Linked DNA regions of Buchnera aphidicola (Macrosiphoniella sanborni). The main gene of each other region encodes a partner of the protein of the gene in region 2 in a complex. Links are inferred from orthologs where the notes say so. Each region holds a gene or a part of one and is shown on either strand. Other genes may lie near its edges.

Region 1 (16,158 bases), 410 kb from region 2 along the record:
TTTTTTATAGTGCTTAGGTATAACTTGCCCTAAATGAATATGAATAGGGGATTCAATATTTTTTAATCTCTTTGAAAAAATTTTAATTTTAATAATATTGTTAGAAAAATATATTATATTAGCAAAAAAAATATAATTAGTATTGTTAAATACTTCTAATATATAATAATTATTTACTCTTAAAACTTTTTTTAGATAATGTACATTATCTTTTGATAAAAGATAAGTTTCATTTATATATAAATCATTTTCAATATAAATACGAGGAATATTTTTTTTTATTTTCATTTAAATTTTTTATTGCATTGTTTATAAGTATAATTGTTGTGATTACCTTGCAATTTAAATATTAATTCTTCTCTTTTACATTCCCATTTTGTCACAGGAAAATTTTTGTTCCATACATAAAATAATCTTCTTTGTTTTCGAGATACAACAATATTGTATTTTTGAATCATGTAAAAATAAGTTCTAGCTATCATTCCTCGAGCTCTTTCTGGTGGTTCCACGATTTTTTTTTGAAAATCTATTTTCATATTACATTTTCCATATTTCGAAATATGACCTGTTAATTGACTGTACATAAAATTAGAACGATCAGAATTTATTTCTCCAATAGCTGGTTGCAAATTATGAAGATCTAATGCGATATATCTATATTCTGCATCATTTATGCATTTTTTACGTCCTCCTGTTTTCCAGCATTTTTTTTGATGACCAAATTGCCATGCTGGTACTACATGTTCCCACTCAATTCTTTTTGCGCGAACTTTATTTTTACGAATTTTGTAGCCACAAGAAGTCAAATTAGGAATTCCTTTTTTGTGTTTCCAAAGAATTTTACATCCACAATAAAAAGATCCTGGTGCATTTTTATGGATTTCAATTGCTGCATTTTGTGTTTGATAAAAATTATTTATAGTGCGTTTTTTAAAATTATTTTTTTTATTAAAAGATAAAAAAAAAATATAATAATTATAAAAATTATTTTTTTTATCATGTCATTATCATCTATTTTATTTGGAAAAATTATTTTTTATCATACATATTTATTAAAATAATATAAATATAATTTTTATATATTAAAATATAATATGAATGTTAATTAGTATCTAATTACATTTTTATCTTAAAAAATACTATAATAAAGTAATATTTTTTATTTTGAGTAAATATTTATATTAATATATTTTATATTCTATTAATTATATAAGCATGTTTTATTTAATATAGATATAAATTATTTTTTAATAAGGAAGATATAATATGAATGAACATTTTTTTACATCTGAATCAGTTTCTGAAGGTCATCCAGATAAGATCGCTGATCAAATTTCTGATGCCTTGCTAGATGAAATATTAAAACAAGACATAAAAGCACGAGTTGCTTGTGAAACTTATGTTAAATCAGGAATGGTGTTAATTGGAGGTGAAATTACAACAACTGCATGGATTGATGTTGAAGAAATTGCCCGAAATACAATTAATAATATTGGTTATGTTGATTCTAATACAGGATTTGATGCTAATTCTTGTGTAATTTTGAGTGCAATTGGTAAACAATCATTAGATATCAATAAAGGTATAGATCGTTTTAATTCTAAAAATCAAGGAGCTGGAGATCAAGGTATTATTTTTGGTTATGCCACTAATGAGACAGATGTATTAATGCCAGCTCCTATTACTTATGCTCATCTTTTGATGAAAAAACAATCAGATTTAAGAAAAAAAAATATTCTTCCTTGGCTAAGACCAGATGCGAAAAGTCAAGTAACATTTAAATATAATAATGATAAAATAATAGCAATAGATACTGTAGTCTTTTCTACACAACATCAAGATCATATTACTCAAAATATTTTAAAAGAAGCAATTATGGATGAAATTATTAAACCTGTACTACCACAAAAATGGTTAAATAAAAATACAAAATTTTTTATTAATCCTACAGGTAGATTTGTAATTGGTGGACCTGTAGGAGATTGTGGATTAACAGGTCGCAAAATTATTGTTGATACCTATGGTGGAATGTCAAGGCATGGAGGAGGAGCGTTTTCTGGTAAAGATCCTTCAAAAGTAGATCGTTCTGCAGCTTATGCTGCAAGATATATAGCAAAAAATATTGTTGCAGCAGGTTTAGCTGATCGTTGTGAAATTCAAATTGCTTATGCTATTGGAATAGCAGAACCCATTTCTATTATGATAGATACTTTTAAAACAGGAAAAATAAGTAATAATGATTTAATTATTTTAATTAAAAATGTTTTTGATTTACGTCCGTATGGATTAATTAAAATGTTAAATTTACTTCGACCTATTTATTTAAGAACAGCAGTATATGGTCATTTTGGGAGAGAAGAATTTCCATGGGAAAAAATTGATAGAGTAAATGATTTATCTTAATTAAAAAATTAAATAATTTTGTAATTTTTTTAAAAATATAGATTGTTTTTATATATAAGAATATATGAACATTTTATATTTTTTATATTTCAAGGAGATGAAAAAATTATTTATTTTTTATATATTCTTCAAAAGATAAAGTATCTGATTTTTCTATTTGTGTTTGTTTTTGATGAGAATATTCAACTTCTTGTTGTAATATTTTTTTATTTATATTAGATATATTGTGATTAATAAATTTTTTATAATATTTTTGTGACAAATATAGTCCTGTTTTTTTAATTCCTTCTTTAATTAATAATTGTAAAATTCTAGCTGAATAAGTAAGTTGAGGATTGAAAAAAAATAATCTCATTTTTTCACATACTATTTGATATTCAAGATTTTTTGAATGTTTATCAAGTATTAATGCAATTTTTTTTAAGTCTTTAAATATTATTTCACTTATCTCAATTAATTTTTTTGTTTTATTTTGATTATAAATATACATTTTTTGATTAGGTTTTCTTCCTTCAAAGATTATTTTTTCCCAATTTTTATTTATAAGTATAAAATCTTTTTTATTAGTTTTGGGCGAATCAATGAGAGCACACCAAATTAAAAATAAATCTAATAAAAGTATTTGATTTTTGTCGATACCTATTGGTGAAAATGGATTGATATCTAAAGAACGTATTTCAATATATTCAATTCCTCTTTTTTTGAGCGCTTCTATGGGTGTTTCACCATTTTTTATATTTCTTTTAGGTCTTATTTGTGTATAAAGTTCATTTTCTGTTTGTAAAAAATTTGTATTTAATTGTTGAAAATTATTTTTTTTATCTTTTAATCCAATATTAATAAATTTTCTTGATGGTGTATCTAAAGCTTTTTGTAATGATGTAAGATATTCATCAAAATTATTAAACATAATATTTAAATCTAAAATTTTTGTTTGCGTGTATCCAATATTACTAATTCTTAATGAAGTAGACCATGGTAAATAAAAAATATTTTCTTTATTTTTTTTAAATTGATATTTTATGTTAGTATTAGAATTATTTAAAAAATCTGATGGTATCGCTGGGGATGCTCCAAATAAATAAGGAATAATCCAACCAAATCGATAATAATTTCTAATTAAATGTAAGTAGCCTTTTGAAACATAATCAAAACTATTTTTTTTTTGTTCAGTTGTCTTCCAATATTTCCAAAAACAAAGGGGTAATGAAAAATTATAATGTACACCTGATATAGTATTAATTAGATCTCCGTATCGATTTTTTAAGCCTGTTCGATAAACAGATTTCATTTTTCCTAGATTAGAATTACCATATTGGGCAATTTGAATATTATTGTTTTTATTATAAGAGTATGGAATACTAAAAGGCCACATGCGTTCATCATTTATATTTGAAGCAGTAAAACAATGAATATCTGTTAAAAAAGACAGTAAATCATCTATTTTATTACTAGCAGGAGTAATAAATTCTAATAAGTTTTCAGAAAAATCAGTAGTTATCCATTGATGTGTTAAAGGAGAACCAAGAAAATATGGATGTTTAGTTTGAGAGAAATCGCCATTTTTTTTTATTCTTAAGGTTTCACGTTCAATTCCTCGAAAAATACCTGTTAATAATTTTGGATGTTCTCTTAACCAAGAAATTTTTTTCGAGATATCTTCTATCAATTTTATATCCTATGACTAAATATTGAAATATTTTTATATTTTATTATTTTTGCTAAATATTTTTTTAGAGATTATTAATTTTAAATTTTGCATCCGGAAGGATTCGAACCTCCGACCGCTCGGTTCGTAGCCGAGTACTCTATCCATCTGAGCTACGGATGCAATATAAATTTTTACTAATAACGGTGAGAGAGGGATTCGAACCCTCGATGCAGTTATTTCTACATACTCCCTTAGCAGGGGAGCGCCTTCATCCTCTCGGCCATCTCACCTGAATATAAAAATTTTTCATTTTTTTTTATTGTACTTTTATTTTTATATAAGTCAAATATATTTTTTTATTTATAAATTATGAAAACTACATCTTACTTAACATTAGTAAGATGTAGTATTAATTAACATTTTTTTTGTTGTTTTTTTTCAGCTTGAATACGTTGATATATTTCTTCACGATGTACCGAGACTTCTTTAGGGGCATTTACACCAATGCGAACTTGGTTACCTTTCACTCCTAGTACTGTTACAGTTATCTCATCGCCAATTATTAACGTTTCACCGACCCGACGAGTTAGAATAAGCATTCTTTGTTCCTTGAAAGATAAAAAGAGTTCGGCCTCTCTAGTTCCTGGTCTCATGAATAATACAGGTTTAAATTTAGACCATAATATTTTAAAAATATATTTTATTAAATATATCTAATAAATTTTTTTTATTCTTTAAATATATACTTTATATTAAAATGTTATTCATTTTTTATTTAATTGTTCGTCAATCCATGATTTGATGTCATTCAAAACAATTATTAGTTTCTGTGTATATATACCTCCTCCTTCTGCAATTTCTTTTTTTCCTCCTCCTTTTCCATTTGTTTTTTCTATAATAATTTCCATAATATTTATAGCCGTTATATAATTTAGTAAATTCTTTGTTATTCCAATTACAAAAGTAAAGCGATTATTTATGACGTTTACTAATATAATAATAGTTTTTTCTAGTGTTTTTTTTAATTCATCTATGATAACTCTTAAAAATTTATGTTCATAATCATAAAATATATGTGTTAAAAATTTTGTTCCTTTGATATCAAGACATTTTTTAAATAATTTTTTTATATAGTATGTGTGTTCTTTTTTTTGTAAATTAATTATTTGATTTTCAAGACAACTAATTCTATTTTTTAGGTTTTCAACTTTATTTTTAATATCACTGTTATTACATTTTAATACGATAGATAAATCTTTTATATAGTTGTCTTTTTTATGTAAATAATATATTGCTTGTTTCCCTGTGACAGCTTCAATTCTTTTGATTCCTGATGCTATACTAGATTGAGAAGTGATTTTAAATACTCCAATATCACCAGTTCTTTTAGTATGTGTTCCACCGCATAGTTCTATAGAAATATTATTTATAAAAACAACTCGTACGATAGAATTATATTGATTTTCAAATAAAGCTATTGCGTTTTTTTTCTTAGCTTCTTCTAAACTCAATATTTGAGTTTTAATAAGAAAGTTATGACGAATATACATATTTATCATATGTTCAATTTTTTGTATTTGAAAAATCTCTATTGTAGGATGATAAGAAAAATCGAATCGTAAATAATTATCAGTGACTAAAGAACCTTTTTGGTTTACATGTTCGCCTAAAATATTCCGTAATGCAGCATGTAACAAGTGGGTTGCTGAATGATTTAATTGAATTGCATTTCTATAATTTTGATTGATTTTAGTATAAATATATTGATCAATTTCAATTTTTCCTGACAATAATGTACCGAAATGTCCTATTGAATTTCCATATTTTTTTGTATTTTTTACTATAAAAGAACAGTTTTTATTATAAATTTCACCTATATCACCTATTTGTCCTCCTGATTCAGGATAAAATGGTGTTGTATTAAGAAAAATAATTCCTGTTTCATTTTTAAGGATTTTTTTTACAGATTTATTATTTACAAAAATATATTTTACTAATGATTTTGTATGATTTTTTTTATATCCTTCAAATGTACATGTATGATTAATAATAATATTATCATTATAACTTTTATAAAATTTTTGATTTATAATTGACTGTTTTTTTTGTTTATTTTTTACTAATTCATATTCATTATAGTCTATTTTTATATTCTTTTCACGACAAACATCGGCTGTTAAATCAATAGGAAAACCAAAAGTATCATAAAGATAAAAAGCAGTTTCACCAGGCAGTATATTATTATGTATTTTTTTTATTTCAAATTTTAATATTTTTAAACCTTTTTCTAAAGTATAAGAAAATTGTGTTTCTTCTAATTTTAATATTTCTTCTATTTTTTTTTGTTTTTGTTTTAATATTGCAGAAGTATCACCCATTACTTTGATTACTACAGAAACTAATTTATAAAAAAAATTGTCTTTTATTCCTATTTTATGACCATGTCTTAATGCTCGTCTGATAATTCTTCTTAAAACATACCCTCTATGTTCATTTGATGGAATAATATTATCAGAAATAATATATGCACAAGCTCTAACATGATCAGCAATAATTTGTAAAGATGGATGATTTAAATCTTTTATTTTACTTAATTGAGATATATTTTTTTTTAAATCTTGAAATATATCAATATCATAGTTAGATGATACATTTTGTAAAATAGAAGCTATTCTTTCTAAACCCATTCCTGTATCTATTGATTTTTTCTTTAAGGGAATAATATTTGTTTTTGAAATACGATTAAATTCTATAAAAACAATATTCCAGATTTCAATAAAACGATGATTATTGTTTTTAAAAAAATCTGTAGTATTATTAATATTGTTTCCATAATCGTAAAATATTTCTGTACATGGACCGCATGGTCCATCATCACCCATTTGCCAGAAATTTTCTGAATCGTATTGATTTTGATTATTATCTCCTATTTTTATGATTCTTTGAGAAGGTATTTTTATAATATCTTTCCAAATTTGATATGTTTCATCATCTTCGTGATAAACTGAAACCCATAATTTATTTTTTGGTATGTTAAACCATTTTTGTGATGTTAATAATTCCCAAGCATATTCAATGGCCTCTTTTTTAAAATAATCATTAAAACTAAAATTTCCAAGCATTTCAAAAAAAGTATGATGCCTTGAAGTATATCCTACATTTTCTAAATCATTATGTTTTCCCCCAGTTCTTAAACAACGTTGTACAGTAGCAACTCGAGAATAATCTGTTTTTTTGTAACCTAAAAAAATTTCTTTAAATTGATTCATTCCTGCATTAGTAAATAATAATGTAGAATCGTTATATGGTACTAGGGGACTGCTGGGAAGAATTATATGTTTTTTTTCTTTGAAGAAATTTAAAAAATCTTGACGTATTTTACTTGTTGTTCTATTCATGTTTATACTTAATTAATTGAAAAAATCAATTTTAATGATATGTCAATATTTTTCAAGCAGAATGTATTATATATAGTTATCATCATGTTTTTATTTTTATTTTAAACTGTATTTAATGAAATAATTTTTGATATTTTTTTAGCTTTATCAAAAATTTTTAATGAATTATAAGATTTTTCCATATATATTAAAGCTTTTCGTGCTGATTCTGTTTCTGAATATTTTTGAAGTATTTCTTCTCCTCTATTTATAACAGCCATGTATTCTTTTTGAAAAAAATAAAATTTTAATATATTAAGCTCATATTCTGATAAACGATATTTTAAACATAATAAGTGTTTTTTAGCATTTGGGATATATAAGCTATGTGGGTATTTATTAATAAATTGCTTCAATTGGAAAAATGTATTTTTAGCATGGTTTAAATCATTATTATGATAATATTTAAATAATATTTTGAAAAAGGTATTTTGATCTAAATGTATGTTAATTAGACATTTTATATATGAAACATAATCTATATGTGGATGGTGTGGATAAATATAAATAAATTGTTGTATATTTTTTAAAGCCATATCAAAGTTATTAGTTTTATAATAAGCATAAATTAAGTCTATTCGAATTTTATCATCATTAAAATATGTAATATTATTTTTTTTAATTTTTTCTAATATAAATATCACGTTATTAAATCGTTCATTTTTTAATTCTTTTTTAGATTTTTCATATAAAATAAAAGTTTCTATAAAAGAATTATGATTAAAAGCTTTGCAATTAACTATGAAATTTAAGCATAAAATAATAAATATGAAGATAATATTTTTTTTTCTTTTCATGATAGTTTATTCAGTTTAAATGAATTAATAAAATATATTTTTTATAGTAAAAACATTTAAAAACATTTTATTCAGAATAATACTAGAATATCATATTCTAATTAAAGATTTAGTTTTAAGTTTCTATAAATATATAAGGTAATTATATTGAAAAAAGTAGAATTAAATGCAACTGTATCTTGTGTATCTTTGTTTGGGAAAAGATTAGATCAAGTTTTATCAATTTTATTCAAAGAGTATTCTCGTTCCTATTTAAAAAAATTAATTATTATGAATCAAGTATTTATTAATGAAAATATTATCAATATACCTGATAAAAAAATATTGGGTGGGGAAAGAATTACTATTCAATTTTTTTTAAAAGAATTACAATATGATCTTCCAGAAAATATTTTTTTAAATATTATATATGAAGATAATGATATATTAATTATTAATAAACCTGCTGGATTAGTTGTTCATCCAGGAGCAGGTCATAAAAAAGGAACTATTTTAAATGCTTTATTACACTATAATGAAAATATTAAATCTGTACCCCGCGCAGGTATAATCCATCGTTTAGATAAAGATACTACAGGATTAATGGTAATAGCTAAAAATATTTTTTCTTATAATTATTTATTCAAATTATTACAAGATAGAAAAATTACTCGAAAATATCAAGGTATTGTTAAAGGAAATATGATTTCAGGTGGAACTATTAATAAACCTATTATGCGACATCCTTTTAAAAGAACATGTATGTTTGCACATGCTTCAGGAAAATATGCAATTACACATTATAAAATAATTGCTCATTTTAAAAGTTATACGCATATATCTATACAGTTAGAAACTGGACGAACTCATCAAATTCGTGCTCATATGTTATATATTAATCACCCGTTAATTGGTGATTCACATTATGGAGGTACTAAAAATTGTCTTCATTTGAGAGAAAACAAAAAAAATAACAAAAAATATATATTTTCTCGTCAAGCATTACATGCGCATTATCTTTCTTTTCGACATCCTGTACGTCAGAATATTATGTCTTGGACAATACCTCTCCCTGAAGATATGAAAGAATTGATTTTAAAATTATAAAAACAAAAGTAAAGTTTTTTTATTTATTGTATTTATTTTTGATAAATCATATTATTAATTTTATGAAGAATTTAAAAATATATTATTGTCATTTAATAATATAATTTTCTTAAATAATTTTATATTATATAAAATATAAAAATACAGAGTTGATCATTTCATGTTAGATAAAAAAATAGATACAGAATTTTTATTTTATTCTAAAATAAATTTTCAAGATAAAATAATAAAAAAATCTTTGCGTGAATTAGTTAAAAATGCTCTAAAATATTATTTAGTAAATTTACATAATCGACATGTAAATAATTTGTATGAATTACTATTATCTGAATTAGAACAACCATTATTAGATATGGTTATGCAATATACTCGAGGAAATCAAACTCGTGCTGCTTTAATGATGGGTATTAATCGAAGCACATTAAGAAAAAAATTGAAAAAATACAGTATGAATTAATTATTTTAAAATTATTAATATTTTATGATATATTTATTGCACTTTCTATCACTGATACTTTTTATACTGATAAAATATCAAGAGAGTGCAAAATAATATATCTATTTTTTTAAAATATTTTGATTGATTTTATTTTAATTCAAACTTATATTTTAATCTATTCGATATTGTCTTAAGAGCCCAATAATAACCATCTATTCCTAATCCAGATATAACACCTTGAGAAATATCAGATAACCATGAATGTGAACGAAATTGCTCTCGAGAAAAGATGTTAGAAATGTGAACTTCAATAAAAGGAATGTTCACTGCAATTAATGCGTCTCTTATAGCTATGCTAGTATGTGTAAACGCTGCTGGATTAATAATAATATAGTCAATTTGATTGTCTTTAGCTTTGTGAATATTATCAATAAGAACATGTTCAGCATTAGATTGAATATGATGTAATGATATATTATTTTTTTTTGATTTTTTTTGCATGTTTTCTATTAAATTAGATAATTTGGTATTTCCATAAATATCTACTTCTCGTGTTCCTAAAAGATTTAAATTTGGTCCATTAACCACTAATACATTTATAATATTTTTCATATTTTTTTTCAAATAATTTTTTTCAAATAATTTATTATATTATAAACTATTATATTATAAACTATAATTTAAAAAAACATTAAAGATATAAAATAATATCTTTTATTTTTATGTTATATTTTATAATATGTTTTTAATATTAACATATAATCAATTAAGTGAGATTAAATGACATTTGAATTAGTTGGTGAATCTTTATTAATTAATAATCAAATAAATTATCAAGATGTTTTTATGGCTTTAGAAGATCTTTGTACTCGTAACATAGATTATGGAGATTGTTATTTTCAATCTCATATTTATGAATCTTGGTTTTTAGAAGATAGTATTATTAAAGAAGGTACTTATCATTCAGATCAAGGTGTAGGAGTCAGAGCAGTTAAAAATACAAGTACAGGTTTTGCATACGCAGATCAAATATCTTTAGAATCTCTAAGAAATAGTACTAATAAAGCATGTAGTATTATTCCTATGAAAGGTGTAAGAAAAAATAAAAAATTATCAAAAAAACAAAATCCATTTTATTATAGTAACATCAATCCTTTAGAAACATTTTCTGCAAAAGAAAAAATTGATCTTCTTTATAGAGTAGATCGTATAGCACGCAGTATTGATAATCGAGTTAAAGAAGTAAATGCTAACTTAACAGGGTCATATGAATATGTTTTAATTGCATCTACAGATGGTAATATAGTTGCTGATATAAGACCATTAGTACAATTTTCAATTAATGTTGTAGTTGAAGATCATGGAAAAAGAGAACGTGGTCGCAGTGGTGGAGGCAGTCGTACTGACTATAATTATTTTTTAAATAAAGATGATATTTCAAATGAAATTCGTATTGAAAATTGGTCTAAAGAAGCTGTTCGTATAGCTTTATTAAATCTTTCTTCTAAAGAAGCTCCTTCTGGAACTTTTCCAGTGATTTTAGGATCTGGATGTCCTGCTGTTTTACTACATGAAGCAGTTGGTCATGGTTTAGAAGGTGATTTTAATAGAAGAGGAACTTCTATTTTTACTAACATGATAGGGAAAAAAGTTGCATCTGAATTATGTACTATTATTGATGATGGAACAATAAAAAATCATCGTGGTTCTTTAACCATTGATGACGAAGGTACGCCAGGTCAACGTAATATTTTAATCGAAAATGGAATATTAAAAAAATATATGCAAGATAAATTAAATGCACGTTTAATGGGAATGAAATCTACTGGAAATGGACGTCGAGAATCTTATTCATGTTTGCCTATGCCTCGTATGACTAATACTTTTATGCTATCAGGAAAATCTAAAATAGATGATATAATCAATAGTGTTGATTATGGAGTATATGCAGTAAATTTTTCTGGAGGACAAGTAGATATTACTTCTGGGAAATTTGTATTTTCTACATCAGAAGCATATTTAATCAAAAAAGGAAAAATTTTAACTCCTATTAAAAACACTACATTAATAGGATCAGGTTTGGAAATCATGCAAAAAATATCTATGGTTGGAAATGATTTAAAAATGGATGAAGGAACGGGTCTATGTGGTAAAGATGGTCAAAATATCCCAGTAGGTATAGGTCAACCATCTATTAAATTAGATAATTTGACTATAGGTGGTACTATTTAATTGTCAGAAATATATCATTTTGTGTAATTTATATATTAAAAAATAATGCAGTCAAGGATAGTGTCATGACTGCATATTTATATTAATTTAATCTTTCTTTAATACGAGCGGCTTTACCAGTACGATTTCTTAAATAATATAATTTTGCTTTTCTAACTAAACCTTTTCTTTTAACAATAATTTCATCGATACTATGCGAGTGTGTTTGAAAAACTCGTTCTACACCTTCTCCATTAGATATCTTACGAACTGTAAATGATGAATTTAAATGACGATTTTTTATTGCTATTACTATTCCTTCAAAAGATTGAATTCGTTTTTTTGAGCCTTCTATTACCCATACTTTCACTTCTACAGTATCTCCAGATCTAAAGATGGGTATATTTTTTTTTATTTGCTCTTTTTCTATTTTTTGAATTATATTAAGCATTATTTCCTCATAAAATTAGAAAAATAAAATTTCAAACATATTTTTTTTTATTTTTTTTTTTAAAATCATATAGTAATTTTTTTTCTTCCTTACTTAGTATTTTATCTTTTAAAAGATCAGGACGTTTTATCCATGTTTGTCCAAGAGATTGTTGTAATCGCCAAAGGCGAATTTTTTGATGATTTCCAGATAATAACACGTTTGGGACAGACATTTCTTTTATAGTTCCTGGTCTAGTATAGTGAGGAAAATCAAGAAGATTATTAGAAAAAGAATCTTCTTGAATTGATTTTTGAGTTTTAATAACACCGGGAATTAATCTAGAAATAGCATCAATCATTACCATAGCAGCTAATTCTCCCCCGCTGAGTATATAGTCTCCAATAGACCATTCTTCATCTACTTGATCATCAATAATACGCTGATCTATCCCTTCATATCGACCACATATAAAGATAATTTTTTTCTTTGTTATTAATTTTTTTATATCTTTTTGTTGAAATATTTTTCCTTGAGGAGATAAATAAATAACAGTAGAATATTTAAACAGAGATTTAGCATATTGAATAGCTAAATATAATGGTTCGAAGCTCATTAACATACCTGCGCCTCCTCCATAAGGACGATCATCTATAGATTTGTATTTATTCTGACTAAAATCTCTTAAATTTAAAAATGTTATATTAATAATTTTTTTTTGAATAGCTTTTCCAATAATACCATAACGAATCAGTGCATCAAATATTTCAGGGAAAATTGTGATAATGTTAAAATATATTAAAGAATCATAATGTATTTTTTTCATTTAGAATATGTCATTTTGTTCCATTGAACTATTATTAGTTTATTATTAATTTTTATATTTTTTATTATTGTATTTTCTACAAACGGAATTAGAATATTTTTTTTTGATATTTTGAATGGATTTTGTATGATCAGAATATCATTATTTTTAGTTCTAGTTAACTCAATGACTTTTCCAAGATAATTTTTATCAATGTTGAATACTTGACAATTAATAATATCGGTCCAATAATAATTATTTTTTTTTAATTTAGGTAATGTATATTGACTAATTATTATATCTGAATTAGTAAATTTTTTAATTATTGAACGATTAGAAATTTCTTTGATATGTATAATAAAATTATTTTTATATTTTTTCCAATCATCGACTATTATTTTAGTCCATTTTTTTTCTTTATAAAAAAACCATGGTAGATAACTGAATATTTTTTCTTTTTCTTCTGTAAAAGAAAAAATAGTTATCCAACCTAATATTCCGTAAGATTTACCTACTTTTCCAATTAATAATGGTTGAATAGGTATATTAATATTATTTTTTATAAAATAACCTCTTTTTTATTAAATAATTTTATTAATTTTTTACTTCTTTCTGACATTTGAGCTCCTTGATTAATCCAGTATTGAACTCTTTCTAAATTTATTTTAAGCGTTTCAGATTTTCCTTTAGCAATAGGATTAAAAAAACCTATTCTTTCAATAAAACGACCGTTTCTAGGAAAACGACTATCTGCTACTATGATTTTATAAAAAGGACGTTTTTTTGTTCCATATCTTGATAAGCGAATTTTAACCATATTTTAACTCTTTAATAAAAGTTGTGAAAAGATATGTTTTTATAATAAAAAATGATTAACATTTTAAAATTTAAATATAAAAAATATTTTTATATAGTATTTAGTATTTTTAAAAATTTTTAGGTAACATATTTTTGATACCTCGCATGACTTTTGATATGCCACTAGTTTTAATTTTTTTTATAATTCTACGTATATCATCAAAATTTTTTAATAATTTATTTACATCTTGTATTTTTGTTCCAGATCCTAAAGCTATTCTTCGTTTTCTTGATCCTTTAATAATCATTGGTGTATTTCTTTCTTTAGGTGTCATTGAATATATCATAGCTTCTATTTTTTTAAATGTATTTTTATCTGTTTTTAATAAAGATGGATTTTGAGATAATTGATTATTTAAAGAAAATTTATCTATAAAATAATTTAATCCTCCTATTTTTTTCATCTGTTTGATTTGTACTAAAAAATCATTCAAATTAAAATCATGACCTTGTTTTATTTTTTTTGTTAGTTTTTGAATATCTGATTTATCTACTTTTTCTTCAATATCTTCAATAAGAGATATAATGTCATTCATACCTAAAATTCTATCAGCTATTCTTTCTGGATAAAATACTTCTAGAGATGTAATTTTTTCTCCTGTTCCTATAAATTTAATTGGTTTACCAGTAATGTACCTCATTGATAAAGCAACACCACTTCTAGAATCACTATCTGTTTTTGTTAAAATTATACCAGAAATTAATAATTTATTATTAAATATTTCTGCCATATTTATAGCATCTTGACCCATCATAGAATCTACTATTAATAGTGTTTCAATAGGTTGTGATATTTTCTTTATTTCATATAGTTCATTCATCATATTTTCATCAATATGAAGACGTCCTGCTGTATCAATTAAAACAACATCATATAATTTTAATGTTGCATATTGTATTGCTTGTAAAGTTATTTCAGTAGGTTTTTGATGAATATAAGACTGAAAAAAATCTACTTCAATTTGATGAGATAATATTTCTAGTTGTTTAATAGCAGCAGCGCGATAAACATCAGTGGATACAATTAATATTTTTTTTTTATGTTTGTCTTTAATCCATTTTGCTAGTTTGGCTAAACTAGTAGTTTTTCCTGAACCTTGTAAACCAATTAATAATACAATAGCAGGTGGTTTAATAGATAAATTTAATGCATTATTTTTTTTTCCCATAGTAAAAACTAATTCATTTCTAACGATTTTAATAAATTCTTGTCCAGGAGTTAAACTTTTATTAATTTGATGACCAATAGATTTTTTTTTAACATTTTCTATAAATTTTTTTATTACTGATAATGCTACATCTGCTTCTAATAAGGCTTTTCGTACTTCTCGTATAGTATCAGAAATATTTGCTTCTGTAAGTCTACCTTTATTAACAATTTTTTTAAAACTGCTTGATAGACGCTGAGTTAAATTTTTAAACATTATTTATTACTCACATTAGTATTTTTAATATTTAATATTCTACTAAATTTTTGAATTTTTAAAAAAGTTAAGGCATTGTGATAATTTTATTATCATGAGGATAACGACCTAAAATTTTTATGAATGTAGTAAATTTTTTAATTTTTTCAAGAATCTCGTTTATTGTTTGTGACGATAGATTTAATTGCAGATCAATATAAAATATTTGTTCCCATGAATTTTGATCTGATATTTGAGAGGTAAGCTGTTTCATAATAATTTTCTTTTTTTGTAATGTAAACAATAAATTAGAAAGATCTTTTGATTGTTTTTCTATAGTAAATAGTAAAGTTGTTTTATTAGATTTTTCTTTATCAATTTCAATAGTTTTTTGATGTAATATAATAAATCTTGTAATGTTTTTTTCTTCATTTGCTAAATTTCTAGATAATATTTTTAATCCGTAAATTTTACCTCCTATTTCACTACCTAATACTGCATTGTTATCTTTATTATCTTCAGAAACTTTTTTCATAGCATCTGCTGTGCTTTTAGTATATTTTATTTTCCATTTTGGAAATTTTTTTAAAAAATTACTACATTGTTTAAATGGTTGAGGATGACTATATATATTTTGA
Region 2 (7,411 bases):
AGGCTGATATCTAGAAATTTTTAAGGGAACTTCTACTGTTTTTAAAATATTATACATATTTTGCTTTAATAAAAAATAAAGTTTTTCAGAACTTTTTAAATCTTGACGATTAACATCTGCAATTAAATTATTAATAATTCGATGAGTAGTATTAATTCCAATATCAGCAAGTAACATTTTTTCTTCTAATTCTTCAAAAAGAACATCATCTATAGTTTTTGATAAAAAAATATTATTAATACTATCATTGAAAAATTGTTTTGTTTTTTTTAACCCCCTTTTCAAACGCGAAAAAAAACTTTTTTTTATAATATTATTATGATTTATATCATTTATAATTTTTTTATTACAATTATTCAATACTTCTAATTTATCTTCTTTTATTATATTACCATTTTGCATTAAAGTATTTTCTGAAATATATATTTTTGTATTATCATAATCATCATTATTTTTTTTTTCATTGTTATCTTGTATAATATTTTTTGTTTTCTGTTTTTTAATTTTAGAACTTAACCAAGAAAAAAAACTACCTTTTTTACTATTAATCATATTCTGTACCTTCATAGTTAAAAAAATATTTTAAAAATAAAAAATTGTATTTTTAAAATATTAAAAAATATATTTATTAGCATTATGATTGAAAACATAATAAATTCTGTCATTAATAAAAATCATCTAATAATATGAATAATTCTTTTTTAAAAAAAAATAATAAAGTTTATATTAGTTCGGGAAAATTTAAAGGTAGAAAAATATCTTTTAATAATTGTGATCATTTGCGTCCTACTATTAATAGAATAAGAGAAACATTATTTTCATGGCTATCTAAATATATTAAAAATGCAAAATGTCTTGATTGTTTTGCAGGTAGTGGAGCACTAGGTATCGAAGCCGTATCTCATTATGCAGAATCTTCCACTTTATTAGAAATAGAAAAAAAAACATTTTTAAATCTTAAAAAAAATATCAAACAATTAAAAATATCTAATATAAAAATCATACATACTAATACTTTTTATTGGTTAAAAAAAACTGGAAAACCATATGATATAATCTTTATTGATCCTCCCTATTATCAAGGATTAGTAAACAAAACGATTAATTTATTAATAAATAAAAAGTGGATAAAAAAAAACTCGTTAATTTATATTGAACAAGAAAAAAAAGAACCTCTTACCACACCAAAAAATTGGAATTTATATAAATATAAAACTACAAATCAGATACAATATTATCTTTACATTGTCGATTCATAAAAAAATACTCATATTAGTATGTTGTATATTAAACAATTAATAAACTAAAATAATGTAAAATTATTTAAAATTATATCGGGTAAAATATTTATGAAAATTCTAGTTTCTAATAAAATAACTCTTGATACATTTTGTCATAGTCCTAAAAAAATAATAGATAACTCACATACAGGAATTGTAGAAATCTTAAAAAATAATTCAACTATTTGTTATGTTATTACTCCTATTATGTTTAATAAAATATTTAATTTAAAATATAAAACAATAGGTTATGAGAATATAAAAAAAAATAATATAAATAAAAAATTTTCTATGCATCCAAAATGGACTCCGGATAAAGACTTTATACGTCAAGCAGCATTATGGGGTATTACATTAACTGAAGCAGTATCAGAATTTGAACTTGCTTGTTTTATCTCTTACTGGCAAGCAGAAGGATGTTTTTTTTATCACATACAATGGCAACAAAAATTAGCTAGAAGTTTACAAAAAAGCCGATCTATTAAATATACACCAAATAAAAAACGAGACATAACATATATACCAAAACCAGATCAAACGATACCAGATGGATTTCGAGGTAAATAATGACATTTTCTACTGAATTCTTGAAACGTCTTCAACGTCTTATGCCTAAGAATATAAAACCTAAATTTGATAATGATGAAGATTTGTTAGCTTGGAATCAAGAACAGGGGAGATTGTCTTCTGAATCAATATTACGTGAAAATAAAGCGATGAAAATGCAACGTATTTTAGGAAGATCAGGTATTCGAGAATTATATATGAATTGCTCATTTGACAATTATAAAATTGAACACGATGGACAAAGGAAAGTACTGAAAGCATCAAAAAAATATGCTGAAAAATTTAATGAAAATATTGCAAGTTTTATTTTTTCAGGTAAACCTGGTACTGGAAAAAATCACTTGGCATCAGCGATAGGAAATTATTTAATTCTACATGGTAAAAGCATTTTACTTGTTACAGTCGCTGATTTAATGTCAAATATGAAAGGTACATTTAGTGGAACAAGTAATATGACTGAAGAGAATTTATTACATAATCTTAGCAGTGTTGATTTGTTAATGATTGATGAAATTGGCATGCAAACTGAATCTCGTTATGAAAAAGTTATTATTAATCAAATAGTCGATAGAAGATCATCATCTAAACGTTCTACTGGTATGTTATCTAATTTAGATCATAAAGGGATGAAAAATTTATTAGGTGAAAGAGTTATTGATAGAATGCGTTTGGGTAATAGCTTATGGCTTACTTTTGAATGGGATAGCTATAGAAAATATGTTAAAGGAAATGAATATTAATAAAACATTCTTTATTTAAGTCGAGATACATATTGACCAGATCTTGTATCTATTTTAATTATATAGCCGATCTGAATAAATAATGGTACTTTTACAATAGCACCGGTAATTAATTTAGCTAATTTTGTGCTGCCAGAAGTATTTACTGTATTACCTTTTGCTACAGGTTGTACATCTATTACTTTAAGATTAACAAAATTTTTAGGTAAAATAGAAATAGGTTTGTTATTCCAAAAAGTTACAGTACAGATATCTTGTGGTAATAACCATTTTCTATAAGTTCCAATAATCCTTTTCTCTATTGATAATTCTTCAAAAGTATTATTTTTCATAAAGTACCAAAAACGACCATTATTATATAAATAAGATAAAGTACATTCTTGAATATTTGCTATTTCTAAATAAGCTGTAGATTTAAATGTTTTTTCTATTAATTGTTTTGTTAATAATTTTCTCATTTTTACTCGAAAAAATGCTTGACCTTTACCTGGTTTTACAAATTCACTAGATTCTATTACACATGGTTCTTGTTCAAATATAATTTTACAACCTGAACGAAAATGATTACTAAATCCCATATTAACCTTAATATATATTTAAAATGTACATTGTAATAAACAAAAAGTAATAAATATAATTTTTTCATAAATTTTAAAACTTTCCTCAGAAAAATAAACCTGAGGAAAGATATTGGAAAATTAATTAAAAATTATGAAAAAAATTAATCTCTTCTTACATCATTCCACCCATACCACCCATTCCTCCCGCAGGAGCAGTGTTAGCATCAGAAGATTTATCTTCTTTTGGTAAATCAGTTACCATACATTCTGTTGTAATCATTAGACCTGCGACAGAAGCTGCGTATTGTAAAGCAGAACGTGTAACTTTAGTAGGATCTAATATTCCAAACTCTATCATGTCACCATATTGATCACTAGCGGCATTATAACCATAATTACCGTGTCCATCTTTAACATTATTAGTAACTACAGAAGGTTCTTCACCTGAATTTGAAACAATTTGACGTAATGGTGCTTCCATCGCACGTAAAGCAACTCGAATACCTACATTTTGATCTTCATTTTGACCACGTAAATTAGATATTTTACCTGCTACACGTACTAACGCAACACCACCACCAGCAACAACACCTTCTTCTACAGCTGCACGAGTCGCATGCAATGCGTCTTCAACACGAGCTTTTTTCTCTTTCATTTCTACTTCTGTAGCTGCTCCAACTTTAAGTACTGCAACTCCTCCTGATAATTTTGCTAAACGTTCATTTAGCTTTTCTTTATCATAATCAGAAGTAGCTTCTTGAACTTCTTGTCGAATTTGACTAATACGACTATGAATTGCGTGTTTTTCTCCTGAACCACCAATAATAGTTGTAGTATCTTTATTAATAACAACACGTTTCGCTTGACCTAAATCTTCTAAAGTAGATTTTTCTAATTCCATAGCTAATTCTTCGGAAATAACAGAACCACCAGTAAGAATTGAAATATCTTGTAACATTGCTTTACGACGATCACCAAATCCAGGAGCTTTAACTGCTGCAACTTTTACAATACCTCTCATAGAATTAACAACTAAAGTTGCTAACGCTTCACCTTCTAAATCTTCTGAAATAATTAATAACGGTTTTCCTGATTTTGCAACAGATTCTAATATTGGTAACATTTCACGAACATTAGATATTTTTTTATCAGCCATTAAAATATATGGATTTTCTAATTCCACAATACCAGTTTCTGGCTTATTAATAAAATACGGAGATAAATAACCTCGATCAAACTGCATTCCTTTTACAACTTCAAGCTCGTCTTGAAGACCAGTGCCTTCTTCTACCGTAATAACTCCATCATTACCTACTTTCTCCATTGCTTCTGCAATTAAAGAACCAACTTTTTCATCCGCATTAGCAGAAATAGTTCCTACTTGTGTAATAGCTTTAGAATCAGAACATGGAACGGATAGATTTTTTAATTCTTCTACAGCACTAATAACAGCTTTATCAATTCCACGTTTAAGATCCATTGGATTCATACCTGCTGCTACTGCTTTTAAACCTTCATTCACTATAGATTGTGCTAATAATGTTGCTGTTGTGGTACCATCACCTGCTGCATCATTTGCTTTTGATGCAACTTCTTTTACCATTTGAGCACCCATATTTTCAAATTTATCTTCTAGTTCAATTTCACGAGCTACAGATACACCATCTTTTGTAATACTAGGAGCTCCAAAAGATTTATCTAACACAACATTTCTACCTTTTGGACCTAAAGTTACTTTTACTGCATCTGCTAATACATTTACTCCACGAAGCATTTTAATTCGAGCTTCATTTCCAAATTTTACATCTTTAGCGGCCATTTTGACATTCCCTTAAATAAATTTTTCAATGGATATAGCATATAGTTTATTTATTACTCTTCAACAATTGCTAAAATGTCACTTTCAGTTAAAATTAACACTTCTTCATTATCAATTTTTTCTGTTTTTGCACCATAACCTTCATTAAAAATAACAACATCACCAATTTTAACATCTAATGGTTTAATTTCTCCATTATCTAATACACGTCCTTTACCTATAGCTGTAACTGTTCCACGAGTTGATTTTCCCGCAGCAGAACCTGTTAATACAATGCCACCTGCAGATTTTGATTCAACTTCTTGACGTTTAATGAGCACACGATCATGCAATGGACGAATTTTCATATGATAATGCTCCTGTGAATAATCCTGATAAATATTTTTTTAATATAAAATGTAAATTTAATGTATGTTCCTAATTTTAAATATAAGGATCTTTCTTAAAACTTTCAAGGGTAAAAATTACTTTTTTAGTATAAATATATATTTTTTATATTTTTAACAATTTTTTATTAAAAATTACATAAATAATGTTATTAGTGAAGTTTTAAGAATGAAAAATATTGACAAAGTTTTATATTTAATGATTTAATATAAAATAAGCCCGGATAGCTCAGTTGGTAGAGCAGGGGACTGAAAATCCCCGTGTCGGTGGTTCAATTCCGCCTCCGGGCAAATTATGTAAAATAAAACTATTTTTTTTGCTTATATTTTATATTTACTTACCTATACAAAAATTAGAAAAAATATTATTTAGTAAATCAGAAGAAGTATATTTTCCTGTAATTTCATCTAAAAATCTTTGAATAATATTCAAAGATTCAGCTAAACATTCAACATTCTTAAATAATTTCCATTCTTTTCTTGCTGATAAAAATTCTTTATATGCTAAATTAATTTGATTAATATGACGACGACGAGCAAGAAAAATACTTTTTACACTTATATTTTTTTCAACTTTCATAATATGTGCACGTAATATATCAATACCTTCACCTGTTTTTGCTGATATATGAATGCATGATGCATCTTTTATTGTTTCAACATAACACTGACTCTGCACTAAATCGTTTTTATTTAAAGCAAAGGTTATTGGAACCTTATAATGCAAGAGATTAAAAATAAATTCATGATATATTTTTTTTTGTTCAGGTATATTCATTGTTTTATCAATTACGAATATAATATGATCAGATTTTTTTATTTCTTTCAAAGCACGAACAATTCCAATATTTTCTACTTTATTCTTCGTATGACGTAGACCAGCAGTGTCAATTAATTCACAGGTAATACCATTAATATTAATATGCTCATATAATAAATCTCTGGTAGTACCAGGAATATTAGTAACTATAGCTCTGTTAGAAGATGATAAAATATTTAATAAACTTGATTTTCCTGCATTAGGAGCACCTACAATTATTATTTTCTTCCCTTCTCTTAACAAATTTCCTTCTTCTGCTGTTTTTTGTATTTTGAAAAATTTTTCATCTAATTCTTCAAATTTTATATTCACTATATCTTCAATATTAATATCAATATCTTCTTCTGAAAAATCTATGTTAGATTCTATATACACACGAAATTCTATAATTAAATTTATTAATTCTTTAATAAAAAAAGAAAAATTACCTTGTAATGAATGTAATGACGCACGTAGAGACGACTCTGTTTCTGCGTTAATCAAATCATCAATTGATTCAGCTTGAATTAAATCCATCTTACCATTCAAAAACGCACGCTCAGAGAATTCTCCTGGTTTAGCTATTCGAACATCTTTACTAATAGATAAAATTCTTTTAATTAATAAATCTATAATTAATGGACTACCATGACCTTGCAACTCTAATACATCTTCACCTGTAAAAGAATGGGGCGTAGGAAACCATAAAGCAATTCCTGTATCTAATATTTGATTATTTTTATCTAAAAATCTTGAATAAGTAGCAAATCTGGCTACAGGAATCTGTCCTAAAAGTGCCACAGCAACTGTTTTCGCTTGTATACCAGATATTCTTAATATTCCAACTGCACTTTTACCTGGACAAGTTATTTGAGAAACAATAGTTTCATTATAAATCATAAAATATTTTCTTTATGTAGATTGGATGTTAAAAAATTTGTCTTATCTATTTGAAAATTATATTTGATAATGATTTTTATTATATTTTATATGAATGAGATAAAAAAAACTTTTGTTGTATAATAGTAACTAAATTACTTATGATATAATATAAAACCAGACCTGAAGGAAACCATAGAAAAAATACTGTGAAAATTACAGGCATAAAATTCATAATATTTTTTTGCAGTGGATCTGTAATATTATTATTAGAAGATGTTTGTTGAACAAAAAACATTGTTAAACCCATCATAATCGGTAATATATAATATGGATCTTGACTAGATAAATCATGAATCCATAGTATAAAAGGTGCATGAC

The links.
Region 1: the proteins of groL (region 2) and metK are in contact, whole or in part, in a cryo-EM structure (PDB 8P4O), measured with the Escherichia coli proteins. The link is inferred for Buchnera aphidicola (Macrosiphoniella sanborni) from one-to-one orthologs.

What each region holds. Positions count from the first base shown.
Region 1 is NZ_CP034864.1:417,503-433,660, reverse strand. The notes cover bases 414-3,334. They hold metK (methionine adenosyltransferase), read left to right. Parts: upstream 414-1,266; coding sequence 1,267-2,403; downstream 2,404-3,334. Other genes in these bases: gshA (glutamate--cysteine ligase), read right to left, coding at 2,510-3,334; D9V74_RS01935 (endonuclease), read right to left, coding at 414-968. In the rest of the region: D9V74_RS01940 (16S rRNA (uracil(1498)-N(3))-methyltransferase), read right to left, coding at 1-288; more of D9V74_RS01935, read right to left, coding at 285-413; more of gshA, read right to left, coding at 3,335-4,072; carbon storage regulator CsrA, read right to left, coding at 4,468-4,653; alaS (alanine--tRNA ligase), read right to left, coding at 4,819-7,452; D9V74_RS01900 (outer membrane protein assembly factor BamD), read right to left, coding at 7,554-8,288; 23S rRNA pseudouridine(1911/1915/1917) synthase RluD, read left to right, coding at 8,436-9,374; DNA-binding transcriptional regulator Fis, read left to right, coding at 9,535-9,831; aroQ (type II 3-dehydroquinate dehydratase), read right to left, coding at 9,961-10,425; metalloprotease TldD, read left to right, coding at 10,594-12,045; rplS (50S ribosomal protein L19), read right to left, coding at 12,128-12,475; tRNA (guanosine(37)-N1)-methyltransferase TrmD, read right to left, coding at 12,507-13,280; ribosome maturation factor RimM, read right to left, coding at 13,277-13,822; rpsP (30S ribosomal protein S16), read right to left, coding at 13,819-14,076; ffh (signal recognition particle protein), read right to left, coding at 14,186-15,541; D9V74_RS01850 (chorismate mutase), read right to left, coding at 15,609-16,158. UniProt on the Escherichia coli protein: Catalyzes the formation of S-adenosylmethionine (AdoMet) from methionine and ATP.
Region 2 is NZ_CP034864.1:16,385-23,795, reverse strand. What follows is about bases 2,644-5,522. They hold groL (chaperonin GroEL), read right to left. Parts: upstream 4,967-5,522; coding sequence 3,320-4,966; downstream 2,644-3,319. Other genes in these bases: D9V74_RS00090 (co-chaperone GroES), read right to left, coding at 5,020-5,313; efp (elongation factor P), read right to left, coding at 2,644-3,165. In the rest of the region: signal recognition particle-docking protein FtsY, read right to left, coding at 1-552; 16S rRNA (guanine(966)-N(2))-methyltransferase RsmD, read left to right, coding at 687-1,259; primosomal protein DnaT, read left to right, coding at 1,350-1,847; DNA replication protein DnaC, read left to right, coding at 1,847-2,587; more of efp, read right to left, coding at 2,599-2,643; tRNA uridine-5-carboxymethylaminomethyl(34) synthesis GTPase MnmE, read right to left, coding at 5,687-7,051; membrane protein insertase YidC, read right to left, coding at 7,131-7,411.